4 regions of the Allobosea sp. UC22_33 genome follow, and region 1 is predicted to be linked to each of the others. Evidence: predicted binding sites of a transcription regulator. Region 1 holds the regulator's gene; each other region holds the start of a gene.
What was found. Region 1 encodes LexA, which represses DNA repair genes until DNA is damaged. Its sites were predicted from a motif close to TGTTCNNNNTGTGTTCNG; they were not measured.

Region 1 (4,196 bases):
GGCCGGCGCGGCGCCCGCGCCGATGCCTTGCCGGCTCGCTTCGGTGTTCTGGTGCCGCTGGCCGGAAGCCTTCAGCCCCATCTTCGGCAGCTTTGGCTGCATCTCCAGCGGGGCTTCGCGCTGGAGGTGGAGCGGCGCCGCCCCTTCCTCTGGCTGCCGATCGCGATGGGCGTCGGCATCTTGCTTTATTTCACGGCCGATCGTGAGCCGGCATTGTGGGCGCCGCTGCTCGGCCTTGCCCTGAGCGGCACGGCGGCCTTCGTCATGCGGATGCGCCCGGTCGCATCGATGGCCTGCCTCGCTGCGGCCGCCGCCTTCGCGGGCTTCGCTGCCGGGGTCTGGCGCACGGCCGATATCGGCGCCCCCATGCTGGAGCGGCCTCGTATCGGCAAGGTGACGGGCTTCGTCGAGAGCGTCGAAGCCCGCGACAAGGGCGCGCGGCTCGTGCTGCTGGTGACCGATCTCGCCAATGTTCCGGCCGGCGAAAGGCCGAAGCGGGTCCGGGTCAATATCCGGCAGGGCTCGGTGGCGCCGGGCGATCATATCGTCGCGACCGCGCGCCTGCTGCCGCCGCCCGGACCAGCGCGGGCGGGCGGTTACGATTTCGGCCGCGACGCCTTCTTCCGCGGGATCGGCGCGGTCGGCAGCATCTCCGGCAAGATCGCGCTTGCGCCGGCGCCCTTTCCGATGCCGACGCGCCTCGCGATCGACGTGATGATCGATCGCGCCCGCAATGCCTTGACCAAACGCATCGCTGAGGTCGGCGGCGGGCAGGGCGGTGCGGTCGCCGCCGCGCTCGTCACCGGCAAGCGCGGCCTGATCACCGAAGCCACGAACAACGACCTGCGCGCCGCCGGCATCTACCACATCGTCTCGATCTCCGGCCTGCACATGGTGCTCGCCGCCGGCACGATCTTCTGGCTTGTCCGCGCACTTTTGGCCCTCTCGCAGACGGTCGCGCTGCATTGGCCGGTCAAGAAGATCGCGGCGGTGGCCGCCATGATCGGCGCGACAGGCTATTGCATCTTCTCGGGCAGCGATGTCGCGACGGAGCGCTCGCTGATCATGACGCTGGTCATGCTCGGCGCGATCCTGGTCGATCGCGCCGCGCTCAGCATGCGCAATCTCGCGCTCGCCGCCATCATCGTGCTGCTGCGCGAGCCGGAGGCGCTGCTCGGGCCGAGTTTCCAGATGTCCTTCGGCGCAGTCGCTGCCTTGATCGCCTTCGCCGAGCGCTGGGAGAGGCGAGACCGCAGCGAGCCGCCGTCGGCATTGCCCTGGCCGCTCGGGCCGATCTGGACGGCGGCGCTCGGCATCCTCGTCACCACGATGCTGGCGACGGCCGCGACCGCGCCATTCGGCGCCTACCACTTCCAGATCTTCAATCCGTTCGGCCTGCTCGGCAACGCCATGGCGCTGCCCTTCGTCTCGCTCTTCGTGATGCCGGCGGCGGTGTTCGGCGTGCTCGCCTACCCGTTCGGGCTGGACTGGCCCGCCTGGGCCTTGATGGGGCTGGCCTCCGACGTCGTACTGAAGGTCGCGCACTGGGTTGCGACCATCGACCACTCCACCGTGACGGTCGCGGCCTTCGGCTCAGGCGTGCTGGGCTGCTTCGCGGTGACCTTGCTCTGGCTGACGCTCTGGACCACGGCCTGGCGCTGGCTGGCCGTCTTGCCCTTGATCGGCGGCGTGGCCATTGCCGGCAAGCCGGAGCGACCGGAAATCCTGATCGAGCGCGACGGCTCGGGGCTGGCGGTACGCGGCCCGGACGGGCGCCTCGTTGTGGCGGGCAAGCCCAGCCGTTTCGTCCTGCAGCAATGGCTCGCCGCCGATGGCGACAGCCGCTCGCCCGATGATCCGACATTGCGCACCGGCATCGCCTGCGACCGGCTGGCTTGCGTCGCGCAGACCGCCGACAAGCGCACGGTCTCCTATACGCGAGAGCGCCTGGCCATCATCGAGGATTGCCAGCGGGCCGATCTCGTCGTTACCGCCATCCCCTGGAGCGGGGCCTGCAAGGCCCGGCTCGTCGAGCGCATGGCGCTCACGCGCGACGGCGCAACCTCGCTCTACCGCACGGCATCGGGCTGGAGCAGCCATGTCTCCGAGCCGAACGCGGCCGACCGCCCGTGGACCCGCCGGCGCGAACGCCGTCCGGCCGAGCCAACGACGCGCCCCGCCAATCAGCCTGCCATCGCGCCGCCGGCACCGGCCGTCGATACCGAAGCCGAGGCCGATACCGAGCGCCTTCAGTAACGCCGCATCAGGTTGACGAGGCGCCCCTGGATCTTGACCCGGTCCGGGCCGAGCACGCGGGTCTCGTAGGCCGGGTTCGCGGCCTCGAGCGCGATCGAGGAGCCGCGCTTGCGCAGGCGCTTCAAGGTCGCTTCCTCGTCGTCGATCAGCGCCACGACGATATCGCCGGTATTGGCGGTGTCCTGTTTGCGGATGACGACGGTGTCGCCGTCGAGAATGCCGGCCTCGACCATCGAATCGCCGCGCACTTCCAGTGCGTAATGCTCGCCGGAGCCGAGCATGTCCGGCGGCAGCGAGACGGTATGACTGCGGCTCTGGATCGCCGCGATCGGCGTGCCCGCCGCGATCCGGCCCATGACCGGAATGGCGATGGAATGCCGGTTGTCATCCTCGACAGGGCGCGGCTTGGCGACGCTCGGCTGTGAGCCGAGGCCGCCCTGGACGATGGCCGGGCTGAAACGGGGGCGAGCCTGCGGCGCGCCGAGCCCGTCCGGCATCTTGATGACCTCGAGCGCGCGTGCCCGGTTCGGCAGGCGGCGGATGAAGCCGCGCTCTTCCAGCGCCATGATCAGGCGGTGAATGCCGGATTTCGAGCGCAGGTCGAGCGCGTCCTTCATCTCGTCGAAAGAGGGCGGCACGCCACTTTCGCGCAAGCGTTCCTGAATGAAGCGCAGGAGTTCATGTTGCTTGCGTGTCAGCATGGTCGCCGCCAGCCCCTCAATGCGCAGATTCGAAACAAAGCACGAACACCATACGCGTTCTGCTTGTGTTCCGCAAGCCGCTACCGCAAGGGCAGGATCCGGCAGGGGGCGCCCTTCCTGGCCGGAGCGGCATGGGCCGGGCGGATCGTCAGGGCCTGCGCCCGGGCCAATGTGCCGAGCATCGAGGAATCCTGGCGATCGAAGGGTGTCGCCACCCAGCCTTCCGGCGTCAGCGCCAGCTCCGAACGCAGATAGTCCTCGCGCTCGTCATTGCCGGGCATGTCGCGGCCGAGAATGGCGGGGACGCTGCGGTCGCGATCGGCCTCAGTGATGCCGAGCAGCGCCTCGATCAAGGGCAGCACGAAGAGATGGCCGCAGACGATCGAGGACACCGGATTACCGGGTAAGCCTACCACGACCATGCGGCCGAGCCGCCCGGTCATCATCGGCTTGCCCGGCCGCATCGCGATCTTCCAGAAGCCGAGCGCCATGCCGGCCCGCGTCAGGGCTTCCTGCACGAGGTCATGCGCGCCGACCGAGGCGCCGCCCAGCGTGATCAGCACATCGGCATCGGCGGCGCGGGCTTGTTCGATTTTCGCAGCAAGGTCGGCATGGTCGTCGCGAGCGATGCCGAGATCGAGCACGGTGCCGCCGGCTTTCTCGACCAGAGCGGCGAGCGAGAACGAATTCGAGGCGACGATCTGGTCGCGGCCGACGGGCTCGCCCGGCGCCACCAGCTCGTCGCCGGTGGCGAGGATCGCGACGCGCGGCTTGCGCCGGACGGGCAGGTTCGGATGCCCCATCGCGGCGGCAAGCCCGAGCGCTGCGCTGTCGAGCACGCGCCCGGCTTGCAGCAGCACGTCGCCTTCGTGGAAATCGAGCCCGGCGGCACGCAGGAACTTGCCCTTGGCCGGCGGCACACGCACGCGGATCACAGGGCTGCCGACACCGTCCGCATCTTCCTGCATCAGGATCGTGTCGGCGCCCTCCGGCATCGGCGCGCCCGTGAAGATGCGCACCGCCTGTCCCGGCCCGACCGTGCCTTCATAGGCCCGGCCGGCGGCGGATTCGCCGATGACTGTCAGCGAGACGCCTTCCGCCATCTCGTCGCCACGCACGGCATAGCCGTCCATGGCCGAGTTCGCGAAGGGCGGATGCGTGCGCAGCGCCTTGACCTCATTGGCCAGCACCCGCCAGGCGCATTGCGCCAGCGGCTGGGTTTCCGCCCCGGTCGGCCCC
Region 2 (4,196 bases), 620 kb from region 1:
CGTTCGCCGTCCAACTGTCGTCACGATTTGCCGGCCGGCGGCAGGCAGGGATGACAAGGCGGGCGGCATCGCCGGATACAGGCAGGGATTAGCATGGATAGCGCGTCAGTCTCCGAGCCGAAAATGTCGGACAGCCCGGCTTTTCCCCATCGTCGCTGGAAGGACCACCCCGTCCCCGGCGTCGACTTTCCCGATGCCACGACCTTCACCAGCGACGCCCGCTGGATGCGGGACCGCCTGCGAGGCCCTCTCCGCCCGTCTCGACAAGGAGATCGACCTTCTCGCCGGCATCGATATCGGCGGCCTCGGCTTTGCCGGCGCGCTGGCGCTGCGAAACGGCCTCGGCTTCATCGATATCCGCAAGGTCGGCTCCATCCGCGCCGATGTCGTGCGCAGCCTCGCGAACAATTATGAGCTCGGCAACGGCATCGCCATGTCGAAGGGCCAGGCGCTGGAGGGGCGTAAGGTTGCCATCATAGACGATTGCCTGATGACTGGCGGCACCGCGCTGGCAACGGCGCAATTGCTGCGCCGGCTGGGCGCACGCTGCACGCATGCGCTCTTTGTCTTCGAGCTCGAAGGCCTCGGCGGCCGGGAGCGGCTGACCCAGGGCGGCATCGCTGTGCATACCGTGCAGCACCTCCCGCCGACCCAGCCCAAATAGGTTTTCGGGCTGCGTCCAAGGGCAGCCGGGACTCAACCCGGGCGCTTCGGGCTGTCGAGGCCGCGCTGCACGGCCGGGCGCGACAGGCAACGCTCCAGCCAGATCGGCACATGCGTCAGCTTCGCATAATCGACGAGCTCGCCCGCGCCATAGAAGCCCACGAGATTGCGCACCCAGCCAAGGATCGCGATATCGGCGATGCTGTAGTCGTCGCCCATGATCCAGGTGCGGCTGGCCAGCCTGTCCTCGAGCACGCCGAGCAGGCGCTTGCTCTCGCTGGCATAGCGGTCGCGCGGGCGCTTGTCCTCGTATTCGCGGCCGGCGAACTTATGGAAGAAGCCGAGCTGGCCGAACATCGGGCCGATCGCGGCCATCTGGAAGAACACCCACTGGATGGTCTCGTAGCGGGCCGCGGGGTCCTTCGGCAGGAGCTTGCCGGTCTTCTCGGCGAGATAGAGCAGGATCGCACCGGATTCCCACAGGCCGAACGGCTTTCCGCCGGGGCCGTTGGGGTCGATGATCGCCGGGATCTTGCCGTTGGGGTTCAGCGAGAGGAATTCCGGCCCCCAGGTCTCGTTCTTGCCGATATCGATGAGATGCGGCTCGTAGGGCAGTTCCAGCTCCTCCAGCGCGATCGAGACCTTCACGCCGTTCGGCGTCGGCAGCGAATAGAGCTGGATGCGGTCGGGATGCACTGCCGGCCAGCGCTTGGTGATCGGAAAGGCGGACAAATCGGCCATGACAGGCTCCGTCTGAATCGGATGAGGCTTCGGCCGGGAACGATAGAGCCGGCAGCGCCCAAAGCAACGGCGCACGCCCTCGATTGCCGCAAACCGGCCTTGCACGGCTGCATGGAGTTCAAACGAGCGGCCAGGAGCCCAGAATCTCGTACCTCCTGTTATCGATGCTTTCGATCAGAACGAAGTCGCGCACCTGCCAGCGCAGCTCTGGAACGTCGATGAACTCCAGACGCCTCCGATCGTAGAAGAGTGTCACATGCGGCTGGAAGCTCGACCCGTCGACCTTGAGTCCGGCGTGCCGCAAGGCGTCATGGAGTGCGGCGGACAGGCGGTTTGCACCGGCCAGGTCCTCCCGCGTCGTCAGGGAAAATGCGTAGTTCGGCGCCGCTCCGAAGCTCGCAGCCTGATTGAACATGACTGCGAAGGAAGTCCTTCGGATTTCGTTGGCGACTGCGCACGCCATCTCGATAGTCTGCCCGAACGGCCCATCGGGGGCAGCAATCCCCCGCAAGGTCACATGATACTTGGCAGGTCCGCGCAACTCGCCGGAGGCGCGAAGCCGCGCGCTCAACTCACCGGCCAGATGGTGAATCCGCACCCTCGCTTCCGCATCCGGGAGGAGCGCGAAGAAATAGCGGGGCGGACGGCGGCCTTCTCGCGGCCGAACCTCTCGCCCACCATCGAGGTCAAGAACGAGCTGCATATCCCACAATAGAACAAAGTATGAACAAATCAAGCCACAATCTACCCAGCGAAAATCGCAAGGCTGCCAATCACCACCACAGCTTCACCAGCGCTTGAGCCCCACTCACCCCGCGTCTAGGCTGCCTTCGGTGGCCGCACGGTCGCCGCTTGCGCCCCCGCTTGGCGGGCGGCACGGATTCCTCTCCTTTCAGGCATTGGCTATGGCTTCCTCAGACGCACTCGCCGCGGTCTTCGATCATATCGAAGCGAACCGCAGCGCCTTCCTCGACCGTCTCATCGCCTATCTGCGGCACCCCAGCATCAGCGCCGAGAATATCGGCATCGCCGAGGTTGGCCTGCTGCTCGTCGACATGCTCACCGAGATCGGCCTGGAAACCAGCCTGATCCCGACCGAGGGCCACCCGGTCGTCGTCGCGCGCTGGGAGAAGGCGCCGGGCAAGCCGACCGTGCTGCTCTATGGACATTACGACGTGCAGCCGCCGGACCCGCTCGACAAATGGGTCTCGCCGCCCTTCGAGCCGACGATCCGCGACGGCCGTCTCTATGCGCGCGGCGTCGGCGACAACAAGGGCCAGCATTTCGCCCAGATCCTCGCGATCGAATCCCATCTCAAGGTCCATGGCGAACTGCCCTGCAACGTCATCCTCGTGCTGGAAGGCGAGGAGGAGATCGGCAGCCCGAACATCGCTGGCTTCGTGCGCGCCAATCCGCATCTGCTGAAGGCCGACCTCGCCGTCACCGCCGACGGGCCGCGCCATGCCAGTGGCGCGCCCTCGATCAAGTTCGGCTCGCGCGGCGTCGTTTCCTTCGACCTGCGCTGCCGCCATGCCAGCCGCGACGTTCATTCCGGCAATTTCGGCGGTGTCGTGCCGAACCCGATCTGGACGCTGGTCCATCTCCTCGCAACGATGAAGAACCCCGAAGGCGAGATCACCATCGAGGGCCTGCACGATGCCGTCGAGCCACCGACGGCGGAGGAGTTGGAAGCGGTCGAGCGCCTCCCGCTCGATATCGAGGCCTTCAAGAAGGGCGTCGGCCTCACCCGCCTCGACGCGCCAGCCGATCGCCCGTTCTACGAGCGCCTCTGCTTCCGTCCGACGCTGACGATCAACGGCTTCCATGGCGGCTATGGCGGGCCGGGCACCAAGACCGTGCTGCCGAACGAGGCGCTGGTGAAATGCGACATCCGCCTCGTCGAGGCGCAGGATCCGGAGGACATCCTGCGCAAGGTCCGGGCCCACGTCGAAAAGCACGCGCCGGAAGTCGAATTCATCTGCGAGGAGAAGGGTATGCAGCCCTCCAAGACATCGATCGCCTCGCCCTATACCGCACCGCTGCGCCGCGCCTTCGTCGCCGCGCAGGGCGAGGAGCCCCTGCTGATCCCGGCCGGCTTCGGCAGCCTGCCGAATTACGTCTTCACCAAGATCCTCGGCATCCCCGCCTTCGTGACGCCCTACGCCAATCACGACGAGGCCAACCACGCCCCCAACGAGAACATGACGCTGGACTGCTTCTACAGCGGCCTGCGCACGGGCGCGGCCCTGCTGCACGAGCTCGGGCAGCTCGGAAAGCCGGCCTGAGCCTTTGGCGGCGCACCGTCATGGTCGGGCTTGTCCCGACCATCCACGTCTTCCTTCGTGACGCACGGCGTTCAAGACGTGGATGCTCGCCACAAGGGCGAGCATAACGCTCAAACCACAAACGTGGGTCATCCCGGACAAGCCGCGAAGCGGCGCCGATCCGGGATCCATTCCGGAACCTTTATCGGAAACGCTCCGGCATGGATCCCGGGTCAAGCCCGGGATGACGGCGTGGTTCCGGTGGCAAATTGGAGGGGGCTACCGCCCGGTCCAGTTCGGCGTCCGCTTGCCCAGGAACGCCTCCATCCCCTCGCGGAAATCGGCGCTGGTATAGCAGAGCGTCACGAGATCATGGCCGTCGATGCCGGCGGCGATCGCGGCCGTCAGCCGGCGCATCGCCTCCTTGGTCGCGCGCATCGTCAATGGCGCGTGGCCGGCGATGGTCTGCGCCAGTTCACCGGCCCGCCGCATCAGCGCCTCATGGTCCGGCACCAACTCGTTATAGAG
Region 3 (4,196 bases), 1.7 Mb from region 1:
GATCCTCGCCGCCGGCGCCGATGTCGTGACGCTCGGCAACCATTCATGGGACCAGCGCGAGGCCCTCGTCTTCATCGCCCGGCAGGATCGCCTCATCCGCCCGGCCAATTATCCGCCCGGCACGCCCGGCCGCGGCGCCACCGTGATCGAGGCCCGCAACGGCGCCCGCGTCCTCGTCGTCAACGTCATGGGCCGGCTGTTCATGGATGCGCTCGACGATCCCTTCGCGGCGGTCGAGCGCGAGCTCTCGGCCTGCCCGCTCGGCGAAGTCGCCGATGCCGTCATCGTCGACGTCCATGCCGAGGCGACCAGCGAGAAGCAGGCCATGGGCTACTTCCTCGACGGCCGCGCCAGCCTCGTCGTCGGCACCCATACCCACGCGCCGACATCCGACACCCGCATCCTGCCCGGCGGCACGGCCTATCAGTCCGATGCCGGCATGTGCGGCGACTACGATTCCGTGCTCGGCATGCAGAAGGACGAGCCGGTGCGCCGCTTCCTGCAGAAAGTGCCGGGCGCAAGGCTGGAACCGGCGACCGGCGAAGGCACGCTCTCCGGCGTCGCGGTCGATATCGACGATGCGACTGGCCTGGCCAGGGCGGTCTGGGCCGTGCGCGTCGGCCCGCATCTCAGCCAGGCGGTGCCCGAGGCCTGGATTTCCTGACGCTGCCCGGCGCGCGCAGCGCTTGCACGCGGGCGGAGCCGGCGCCTATAAGGCCGGCTTCCAGCGCATTCCGCCGCAACCTCTGAAGGTAACGAGCTCCCATGGCCGGCCATTCACAGTTCAAGAACATCATGCATCGCAAGGGCAAGCAGGATGCCGTGCGCTCAAAACTGTTCTCGAAACTGGCCCGCGAAATCACCGTCGCCGCCAAGTTGGGCATGCCCGACATCAACATGAACCCGCGCCTGCGCATGGCGGTGCTCGCCGCGCGCGCCGAGAACATGCCGAAGGACAATATCCAGCGCGCCATCAACAAGGCCGCCGGCGGCGAAGGCGACAACTATGACGAGGTCCGCTACGAGGGCTACGGTCCGGGCGGCGCCGCCGTCATCGTCGAGGCGCTGACCGACAACCGCAACCGCACCGCCTCGGCCGTGCGCTCCTACTTCACCAAGGCGGGCGGCGCGCTGGGCGAGAGCAACTCGGTCTCCTTCATGTTCAACCGCGTTGGCGAGATCAGCTATCCGCCGGAGGCGGGCGACGCCGACAAGCTGATGGAGGCCGCGATCGAGGCCGGCGCCGACGACGTGATCTCGGACGAGAACGGCCACACCATCCTCTGCGCCTTCGACGCGCTGAACGAGGTTTCCAAGGCGCTCGAAGCTTCGCTGGGTGCGCCCGCCTCGGCGAAGCCCGTCTGGCGGCCGACGACCTCGGCCCCGCTCGACGAGGACAAGGCCGCCTCGATGATGCGATTGATGGAAGCCCTCGACAATGACGACGACGTCCAGAACGTCTTCGCCAATTTCGAGATCTCCGACGACATCATGGCGAAGCTCAGCGCCTGAGCTTGGCTGGCGTCATTCTCGGGCTTGACCCGAGAATATCTGGCCGGAAGAGGCTCCCGGGCCTTCTCGTCTTGAGATGCCCGGGTCAAGCCCGGGCATGACGGCTTGGCCGCGTCCTACCGCCCGATCACGACATCCCAGAGCGGCAGGCTGATCAGCGCGCTCAGGAAGATCACCAGATAGGCCCCGCGCCGGAACGTCTCCTCGGACGCCAGCCGGAAGCCGTGCGTTCCGGCCCAGAGCCCGATGCCGTAGACCGCAAAGAGCGGCACTGCCATCGTCAGCGCACCGACCGTCAGGATGCCCTTCCACCACAGCACCGCGCCGCTGATCAGCGTCGAGACGCCGAAGAAGGCCTGCAGATTGGCCCGCGTCTTGTGCCGGTCGTTGCGCTGCGCGCCGAGCCAGAACACCGCGAGCGGCATGCCGCCGATCGAGGCCATGCCGTTGAACAGGCCCGACAGCGCCCCGACCCCGAGCGAGAGCGGGATCGTCGGCCGCCCGTGATAGCGCCAGCCCGACGCCATCAGCGCGACCGCGATCAGCACGAGCGAGGCGAGCACCCAGCGCATCGTCTCCCGGTCGAGCCAGATCAGCAGCCAGATCCCTGCCGGCAGCGCCAGCGTCGCGGTCAGCAGCAGCGGCAGGATCTCGCGCCATTCGGCCTGCTTGGCGCTGCGCGCTGCGATCGGCAGCGCGAAGGGCAGATCGATGAACCAGATCAGGCCGAGCGCCGCGACCGGCCCGAGCACGACCGAGGCCAGCGGCATGAACACCATGGCGAAGCCGAAGCCGGTGAAGCCGCGCACCAGCCCGCCGAGCAAGGTCGCGGCCAGCAGGACGGCGATGCCGTCGGCCGTGAGGCCCGGCATGAAGGAAGACAGGATCGAGGACATGGAGCCCGCTGGAGACGAACGATGGGGCGAACCATGCCCGCCGGCCCACGGCAAGAACAACTTTCCTTTTTGATGTCATCGATCAGGGGAATTCATCCCGCCCCGTTCCGTCGCCCCCTCTCGGCGCGGGACAAATCCGAAACATCCGCTAGTTTGCAGACATCATGGCACCTCCGATTCGCATCCTCGGCATCGATCCCGGCCTCCGCAAAACCGGCTGGGGCATCGTGATTTCGGAGGGGAGCAAGCTCTCCTTCGTCGCCTGCGGCTGCATCGAGAGCGACGGCGCTCTCTCCCTCGGCCAACGCCTGCGGCAATTGCATGAAGGCCTGAACAAGGTCCTCGCCGCGCATCGTCCGCATGAGGCCGCCGTCGAGGAGACCTTCATCAACCGCGACCCGCAATCGGCGCTGAAGCTCGGCCAGGCCCGCGGCATCGCGCTGGTGGTGCCGGCGCTCGCCGGGCTCGATGTCGCCGAATATGCCGCGAACCTCGTCAAGAAGACCGTGGTGGGCGTCGGTCATGCCGACAAGAAGCAGGTCCAGGCGATGATCCGCGTGCTCCTGCCCAAGGCCGAGACCTCCTCGGCCGATGCGGCGGACGCGCTCGCCGTCGCGATCTGCCATGCCCAGCATCGCGGCATGAAGGCGCTGGTCGCGCAGATGCGCGTGGCGGGTTGATGACAGCGGCCGGGGGAACGAGACGATGATCGGCAAGCTCAAGGGCCTGATCGATTCCTATGGCGAGGACCACGTCATCATCGACGTGCAGGGCGTCGGCTATGTCGTGCAGTGCTCGGCGCGCACGCTCCAGCGCCTGCCCCAGCCCGGCGAGGCCGCCGCGCTCTCGATCGAGACCCATGTCCGCGAGGATGCGATCCGCCTCTACGGCTTCATGTCGGATGTCGAGCGCGACTGGTTCCGCCTGATGCAGGTCGTGCAGGGCGTCGGCGCCAAGGTCGCGCTCGCGATCCTCTCGACGCTCGATCCAGGTGGGCTCGCCACCGCGATCGCCACCAACGACAAGGCCGCGATCGCCCGCGCCCCCGGCGTCGGCCCGAAGCTGGCGCAACGCCTTTGCGCCGAGCTCAAGGACAAGGCCCCGGCCTTCGGCCATATCGATCCGGGCGTGGCGCAGCTCGCGGGCGCGCTGGAGGACAGGAAACTGCCGCAGCCGATCGCCGACGCCGTGTCGGCGCTCGCCAATCTCGGCTATCCTCAGGCGCAGGCGGTGGCCGCCGTCGCGGCTGCCGCGAAGGCCGCCGGCGATGGGGCCGGCACGGCCCAGCTCATCAAGCTGGGCCTGAAGGAACTGGCGAAGTGAGCGAAGCGCCCGAAGAGCTCGAACTGCGCATCGTCACCGACAAGACCGAGCTTTGCCGCATCATGCTGGCAAGCTGGGGCTCGCACAGCATGATGATCGACCTCCATGTCTACGATGTCGCCGAGATCGACGCGCTCGGCCTGTTCGACAGCGCGGGCAGGACGGCAGCGCTGGCGAGCTGGACGGTGCGGGGCGACAGCGCCTATCTCTGCGCGCTCCATTCGCTGAAGCCGGGCGAAGGCGTGGCCATCCAGATGCTCGACGCCGTCATCTTCGCGGCGCGCAAGGCCGGCGCCAAAAAGCTCAAGGCGATGCTGACCAATGACAACATGCCGGGCATGACCTTCTACCAGCGCCAAGGCTTCCGCCTCTCGGGGCTTTATCTCGAGGCGATCGACGCCTATCGCTCAGTCGTGCCCGATATCATCAAGACGGGATACAAGGACATTCCGATCCACGACGCCA
Region 4 (4,196 bases), 1.4 Mb from region 1:
CCGAGACCACCGCTTCCATCGACTGCGCCCGCGCCAGCCGCGCCGCAGCGGCCGCGCGCTCCTGCTCCTCCAGCGCCCGCACGCGTGCGGCATTCTCCTGGAAGATCTGCAGCGCGCCTGCCATCTCGCCGATCTCGTCGCGCCGGCCGATGCTGGGCACGGTCACGTCCTGCTCGCCATTCGCAAGGCGCTTCATCGCATCGGTCATGCCGCCGAGCGGGCGCACGACGCCGCGGATGACGAAGGCCAGGGCCAGCGCGCCCATCAGCAGGGCGACACCGGCGACGGCCAGCAGGAGGAGACCGGCGGAGTGGGCGATCGACTGGGCCTCCATGCCCTGGCTGCGCGCCTGCGACAGTTGCAGCGTGGTCAGTTCCCCGACCTTGGCGGTGATCGGGTCGATCGCCTTGTAGAGCTCGTCGGTCGCAAACATGCGCAGCGCGCTTTCGTCGCGTTCCTTCAGGATGCCGATCAGCTTGGCGACGGCGACGTTGCCGCTCTTCATCAAGGCCGTGGCCTCGTCCGCGAGCCGTTTCTCCTCGGCATCGCCAACGCTGGGCAGATACGCTTTCCAGCTCTGGTCGATAGCCCCCCCAGCCTCCTGAAACACTCTTGAGCTCATTCGTCCAGGTGATCTGATTGCTCTGCGCCTTCCAGATGGTGTCGACGATATTGACCGCGTACATGTCGCTGACGATCCGCAACTGCTCCATTGGGACGACGTTGTTCTGGACGACGCTGTCGATCCGTTCGGTCGCCGACCGCAGCGCCAGGTAGCCGCAGGCGCCGGTGGCGAGGACGCAGAATGCCAGGGCAACCAGCGCGGTTGCCAGCTTCGTCTTGATGCTCATTGTCATGACGGACCTTCTGGGAAGACGTCGTTCAAGATGTGGGGCTGAGGCGGCAGGCGTAGTCGAGGTGTCTAATTTGTAGGCAATCTTTGCTTTTTACTGCTCCGAGGTCGGAATCCGATCGTATTCGGCCTCGGAAGCGCCTCTTGTTCTTCCAGAGAATGCTTAAGGCGGTTCTAATGCCGCAAGGGTACAGGGAGGTCGCGGCGCGCCGGCGCAACCATGCATGGCTGTGCAAGGCGGGCCAGGCAGCGCCGCCTCGGCACCACCCTCGCATGCACGCGATCTGCTTCAGGCGGCCCGGAGGCGCGGAAGCGTTCGCGGGGTCACTCGGCGGCGCGTTTGAGGTCTAGGCCCTTGGCGAAGGGCAGCTTCGGCTCGCTCTTCTCGTCGTCGAAATCGAGCGCGCCGATCCTCTCGGCGCGGCTCGTCACCTTGCCGGCCGAGGTCTTGATCTGGCCGACATCGTCCTGCGCCTGCCGGAAATGCGTGTCGAGCTTGTCGACGCGCTCGCCAAGACGGCGCACATCGTCGAGCAATTTGCCGACCTCGCTCTGGATCACCTGCGCTTCCTCGCGCATCCGTGCATCGCGCACCAGCGACTGCATCAGCTGGATCGCCAGCGCCAGCAGAGAGGGCGAGACGATCATGATCCGGGCGCGGTGCGCCCGCTGCACGACATCGTCGAAATGCTCGTGCAGATCGGCATAGATCGACTCAGACGGCACGAAGAGCAGGGCGATGTCCTGCGTCTCGCCCGGCAGGAAATAGCGTTCGGCGATATCCTTCACATGCACGCCGACATCGCTGCGGACGCGCTGGCCGGCCGCCTTCCTGGCATCGTCGCCGCGCGCCTCGCGCAGCAGCGTGAAGCTCTCCAGCGGGAACTTGGCATCGATGACGAGGCCGCGCCCGTCGCCGGGTAGCGTCACCAGGCAGTCCGGCCGCTTGCCATTCGAGAGCTGCGGCTGGAAGGAGAAGAAGGCGGCGGGCAGGCCGTCGCGGATGATCGCCTCCATCCGGCCCTGGCCATAGGCGCCGCGCGCCTGCTTGTTGGAAAGCACGTCGCGCAGCGTCACGACTTCGGATGTGAGGTCGGTCAGGTTCTTCTGGGCGCTGTCGATCACCGCCAGCCGCTCCTGCAGCTTGCCGAGGCTCTCGGTGGTCTGCTGGACGTTCCGCTCCAGCCCTTGCCCGACCTTGTGGCTCAGGCCGTCCATGCGGTCGGCGACCAGCCGGGCGAGATCGCCCTGCCGGGTCGAGAGAATCTCGGCCATCGACTGCATCCGGCCGGCGAGTTCGGCCTGCTGGCGGTTCATCTCCGCGACCTTGTCGTCCATCTCGCGGGCGCGTTCGGTCGCTATCGCGGCCTCGATCGCGCGGCTCCGGCCGCCGCGCCAGCCGACGATCACCGCCATCGATAGCAGGACGAGGCTCAGGGCGCCGAAGCCCATGACGGCCTCGGCCCAGGTCACCGGGCGTTCCAGCAAGGTGAAGGCGATCTCGTTCATGCGCGGGAGCCTAGCCGATTCGAGGGGGAATTGCGAACGAAAGCGGAACAGTTTGACCGCTCTCCCACAAATGCTTATGTCCCCGGTTCAACAGCCCTTTTCTCTTGGAATCCCATGTCCGTTCGCCCGCTCGTCATCCTGCCCGACGCCCAGCTTCGCCTCGTCTCGAAGCCGGTCGAGGCCGTCACGCCCGAGATCAAGGCGCTGGTCGCGGACATGTTCGAGACGATGTACGACGCGCCCGGCATCGGCCTTGCCGCGATCCAGATCGGCGTGCCGCTGCGCGTCGTGACGATCGACCTGTCGAAGCCCGAGGCGAAGGAGGGCGAGGAGCCGGAAGCGAAGAAGCCGCAGGTCTTCATCAATCCGGAGGTCACCTGGTCCTCGGAAGAGTTCAGTGCCTATGAGGAGGGCTGCCTCTCGATTCCCGAATATTACGAGGAGGTCGAGCGCCCCGCCGAGGTCAAGGTCCGCTACCTGGATCTCGACGGCAAGACGCAGGAGATTGCGGCCGATGGTCTGCTCGCCACCTGCCTGCAGCACGAGATCGACCATCTCGACGGCGTGCTTTTCATCGATCATCTCTCGCGCCTGAAGCGCGAGCGCGTCACCAAGAAATTCGCCAAGGCGGCCAAGCGCTCGGCGGCCTGAGGTTTTCCAACCCGCGCCCCGTCATCCCGGACGGAGCGAAGCGCAGATTCGGGATCCATGCCGGAGTGCCGGCAGGAGAGGTTCCGGAGTGGATCCCGGGTCCCCCGGAGCCTGCCATCGGGCCGACCCAAGGTCGGACCCGGCGGGTCGCCCGGGATGACCGCCGCTATGGAGACAAGTTCAGCATATGAGTTTGCGCGTCATCTTCATGGGCACGCCGGATTTCGCCGTGCCGGTGCTGACCGAGATCGTTGGCCAGGGGCATGAGGTCGTCTCCTGCTACACCCGCGCTCCGGCGCAGGCCGGTCGCGGCCTCGAACTGAAGCCCTCGCCGGTGTATCGCGCCGCCGAACGCTTCGGCATCCCGGTCTTCACGCCCGCAACGCTTAGGACGCCGGAGCAGGCGGAGATCATCGCCTCGCATCAGGCCGATGTCGCAGTCGTCGTCGCCTATGGCATGATCCTGCCGCAGGCGATTCTCGATCTGCCCGAGCTCGGCTGCCTGAACCTCCATGCCTCGCTGCTGCCGCGCTGGCGGGGCGCCGCCCCGATCCAGCGCGCGATCATGGCCGGCGATGCCGAGAGCGGCGTCTGCGTGATGAAGATGGAAGCCGGCCTCGATACCGGCCCCGTCGCCATGGTCGAGAGCCTCGCCATCGGCCCGGACATGACAGCCGGCGAATTGCACGACCGATTGAGCCCTCTCGGTGCCGACCTGATGGTGCGCGCGCTGGCGGCGCTCGGCCGCGGCGGCTTGCAGTTCACGCCACAGCCGGACGAGGGCGTGACCTATGCCAGCAAGATCACCAATGCCGAGGCCAAGCTGAGCTGGGCGCTGCCGGCGCAGCAGGTCCATGACCTCGTCCGCGGCCTCTCGCCCTTCCCGGGCGCCTTCGCCGAGATCGATCTCGGCAAGGGGCCGGAACGGCTCAAGATCCTGCGCACGGCGCGTGCCGGCGGCGCGGCCGAGCCCGGCACGCTGCTCGACGACGAAGGCACCGTTGCCTGCGCGGTCGGGGCGGTGAAGCTGCTGCAGGTCCAGCGCGCCGGCAAGGCTCCAATGAGCGGGGCCGAGTTCCTGCGCGGCGCCCGGCTCGGAGCCGGCGGCAAGCTCTGATGCCGCGCTACAAGCTCGTCATCGAATATGACGGCACGCCGTTCTCGGGTTGGCAGCGCCAGCTCA

Region 2: a site for LexA is predicted at 2,117-2,134, ahead of ACFJGT_RS12425 (2'-5' RNA ligase family protein). Genes of this name have one in related genera too.
Region 3: a site for LexA is predicted at 2,535-2,552, ahead of ruvC (crossover junction endodeoxyribonuclease RuvC). Genes of this name have one in related genera too.
Region 4: a site for LexA is predicted at 2,395-2,412, ahead of ACFJGT_RS03005 (DNA recombination protein RmuC). Genes of this name have one in related genera too.

The regions. Positions count from the first base shown of each region.
Region 1 is NZ_CP170556.1:2,001,708-2,005,903, forward strand. Features, by position in the region: gene ACFJGT_RS09510 (ComEC/Rec2 family competence protein) at 1-2,256, shown strand, start outside; gene lexA (transcriptional repressor LexA) at 2,250-2,957, opposite strand; gene glp (gephyrin-like molybdotransferase Glp) at 3,038-4,196, opposite strand, start outside.
Region 2 is NZ_CP170556.1:2,626,165-2,630,360, forward strand. Features, by position in the region: gene ACFJGT_RS12415 (phosphoribosyltransferase family protein) at 194-664, shown strand; gene ACFJGT_RS12420 (glutathione S-transferase N-terminal domain-containing protein) at 697-1,404, opposite strand; gene ACFJGT_RS12425 (2'-5' RNA ligase family protein) at 1,523-2,002, opposite strand; gene ACFJGT_RS12430 (M20/M25/M40 family metallo-hydrolase) at 2,310-3,689, shown strand; gene ACFJGT_RS12435 (enoyl-CoA hydratase/isomerase family protein) at 3,948-4,196, opposite strand, start outside.
Region 3 is NZ_CP170556.1:3,703,936-3,708,131, forward strand. Features, by position in the region: gene ACFJGT_RS18055 (TIGR00282 family metallophosphoesterase) at 1-664, shown strand, start outside; gene ACFJGT_RS18060 (YebC/PmpR family DNA-binding transcriptional regulator) at 766-1,512, shown strand; gene ACFJGT_RS18065 (sulfite exporter TauE/SafE family protein) at 1,629-2,408, opposite strand; gene ruvC (crossover junction endodeoxyribonuclease RuvC) at 2,573-3,088, shown strand; gene ruvA (Holliday junction branch migration protein RuvA) at 3,114-3,731, shown strand; gene ACFJGT_RS18080 (GNAT family N-acetyltransferase) at 3,728-4,196, shown strand, end outside.
Region 4 is NZ_CP170556.1:647,734-651,929, forward strand. Features, by position in the region: gene ACFJGT_RS03000 (methyl-accepting chemotaxis protein) at 1-610, opposite strand, end outside; gene ACFJGT_RS03005 (DNA recombination protein RmuC) at 1,178-2,362, opposite strand; gene def (peptide deformylase) at 2,477-3,013, shown strand; gene fmt (methionyl-tRNA formyltransferase) at 3,201-4,130, shown strand; gene truA (tRNA pseudouridine(38-40) synthase TruA) at 4,130-4,196, shown strand, end outside.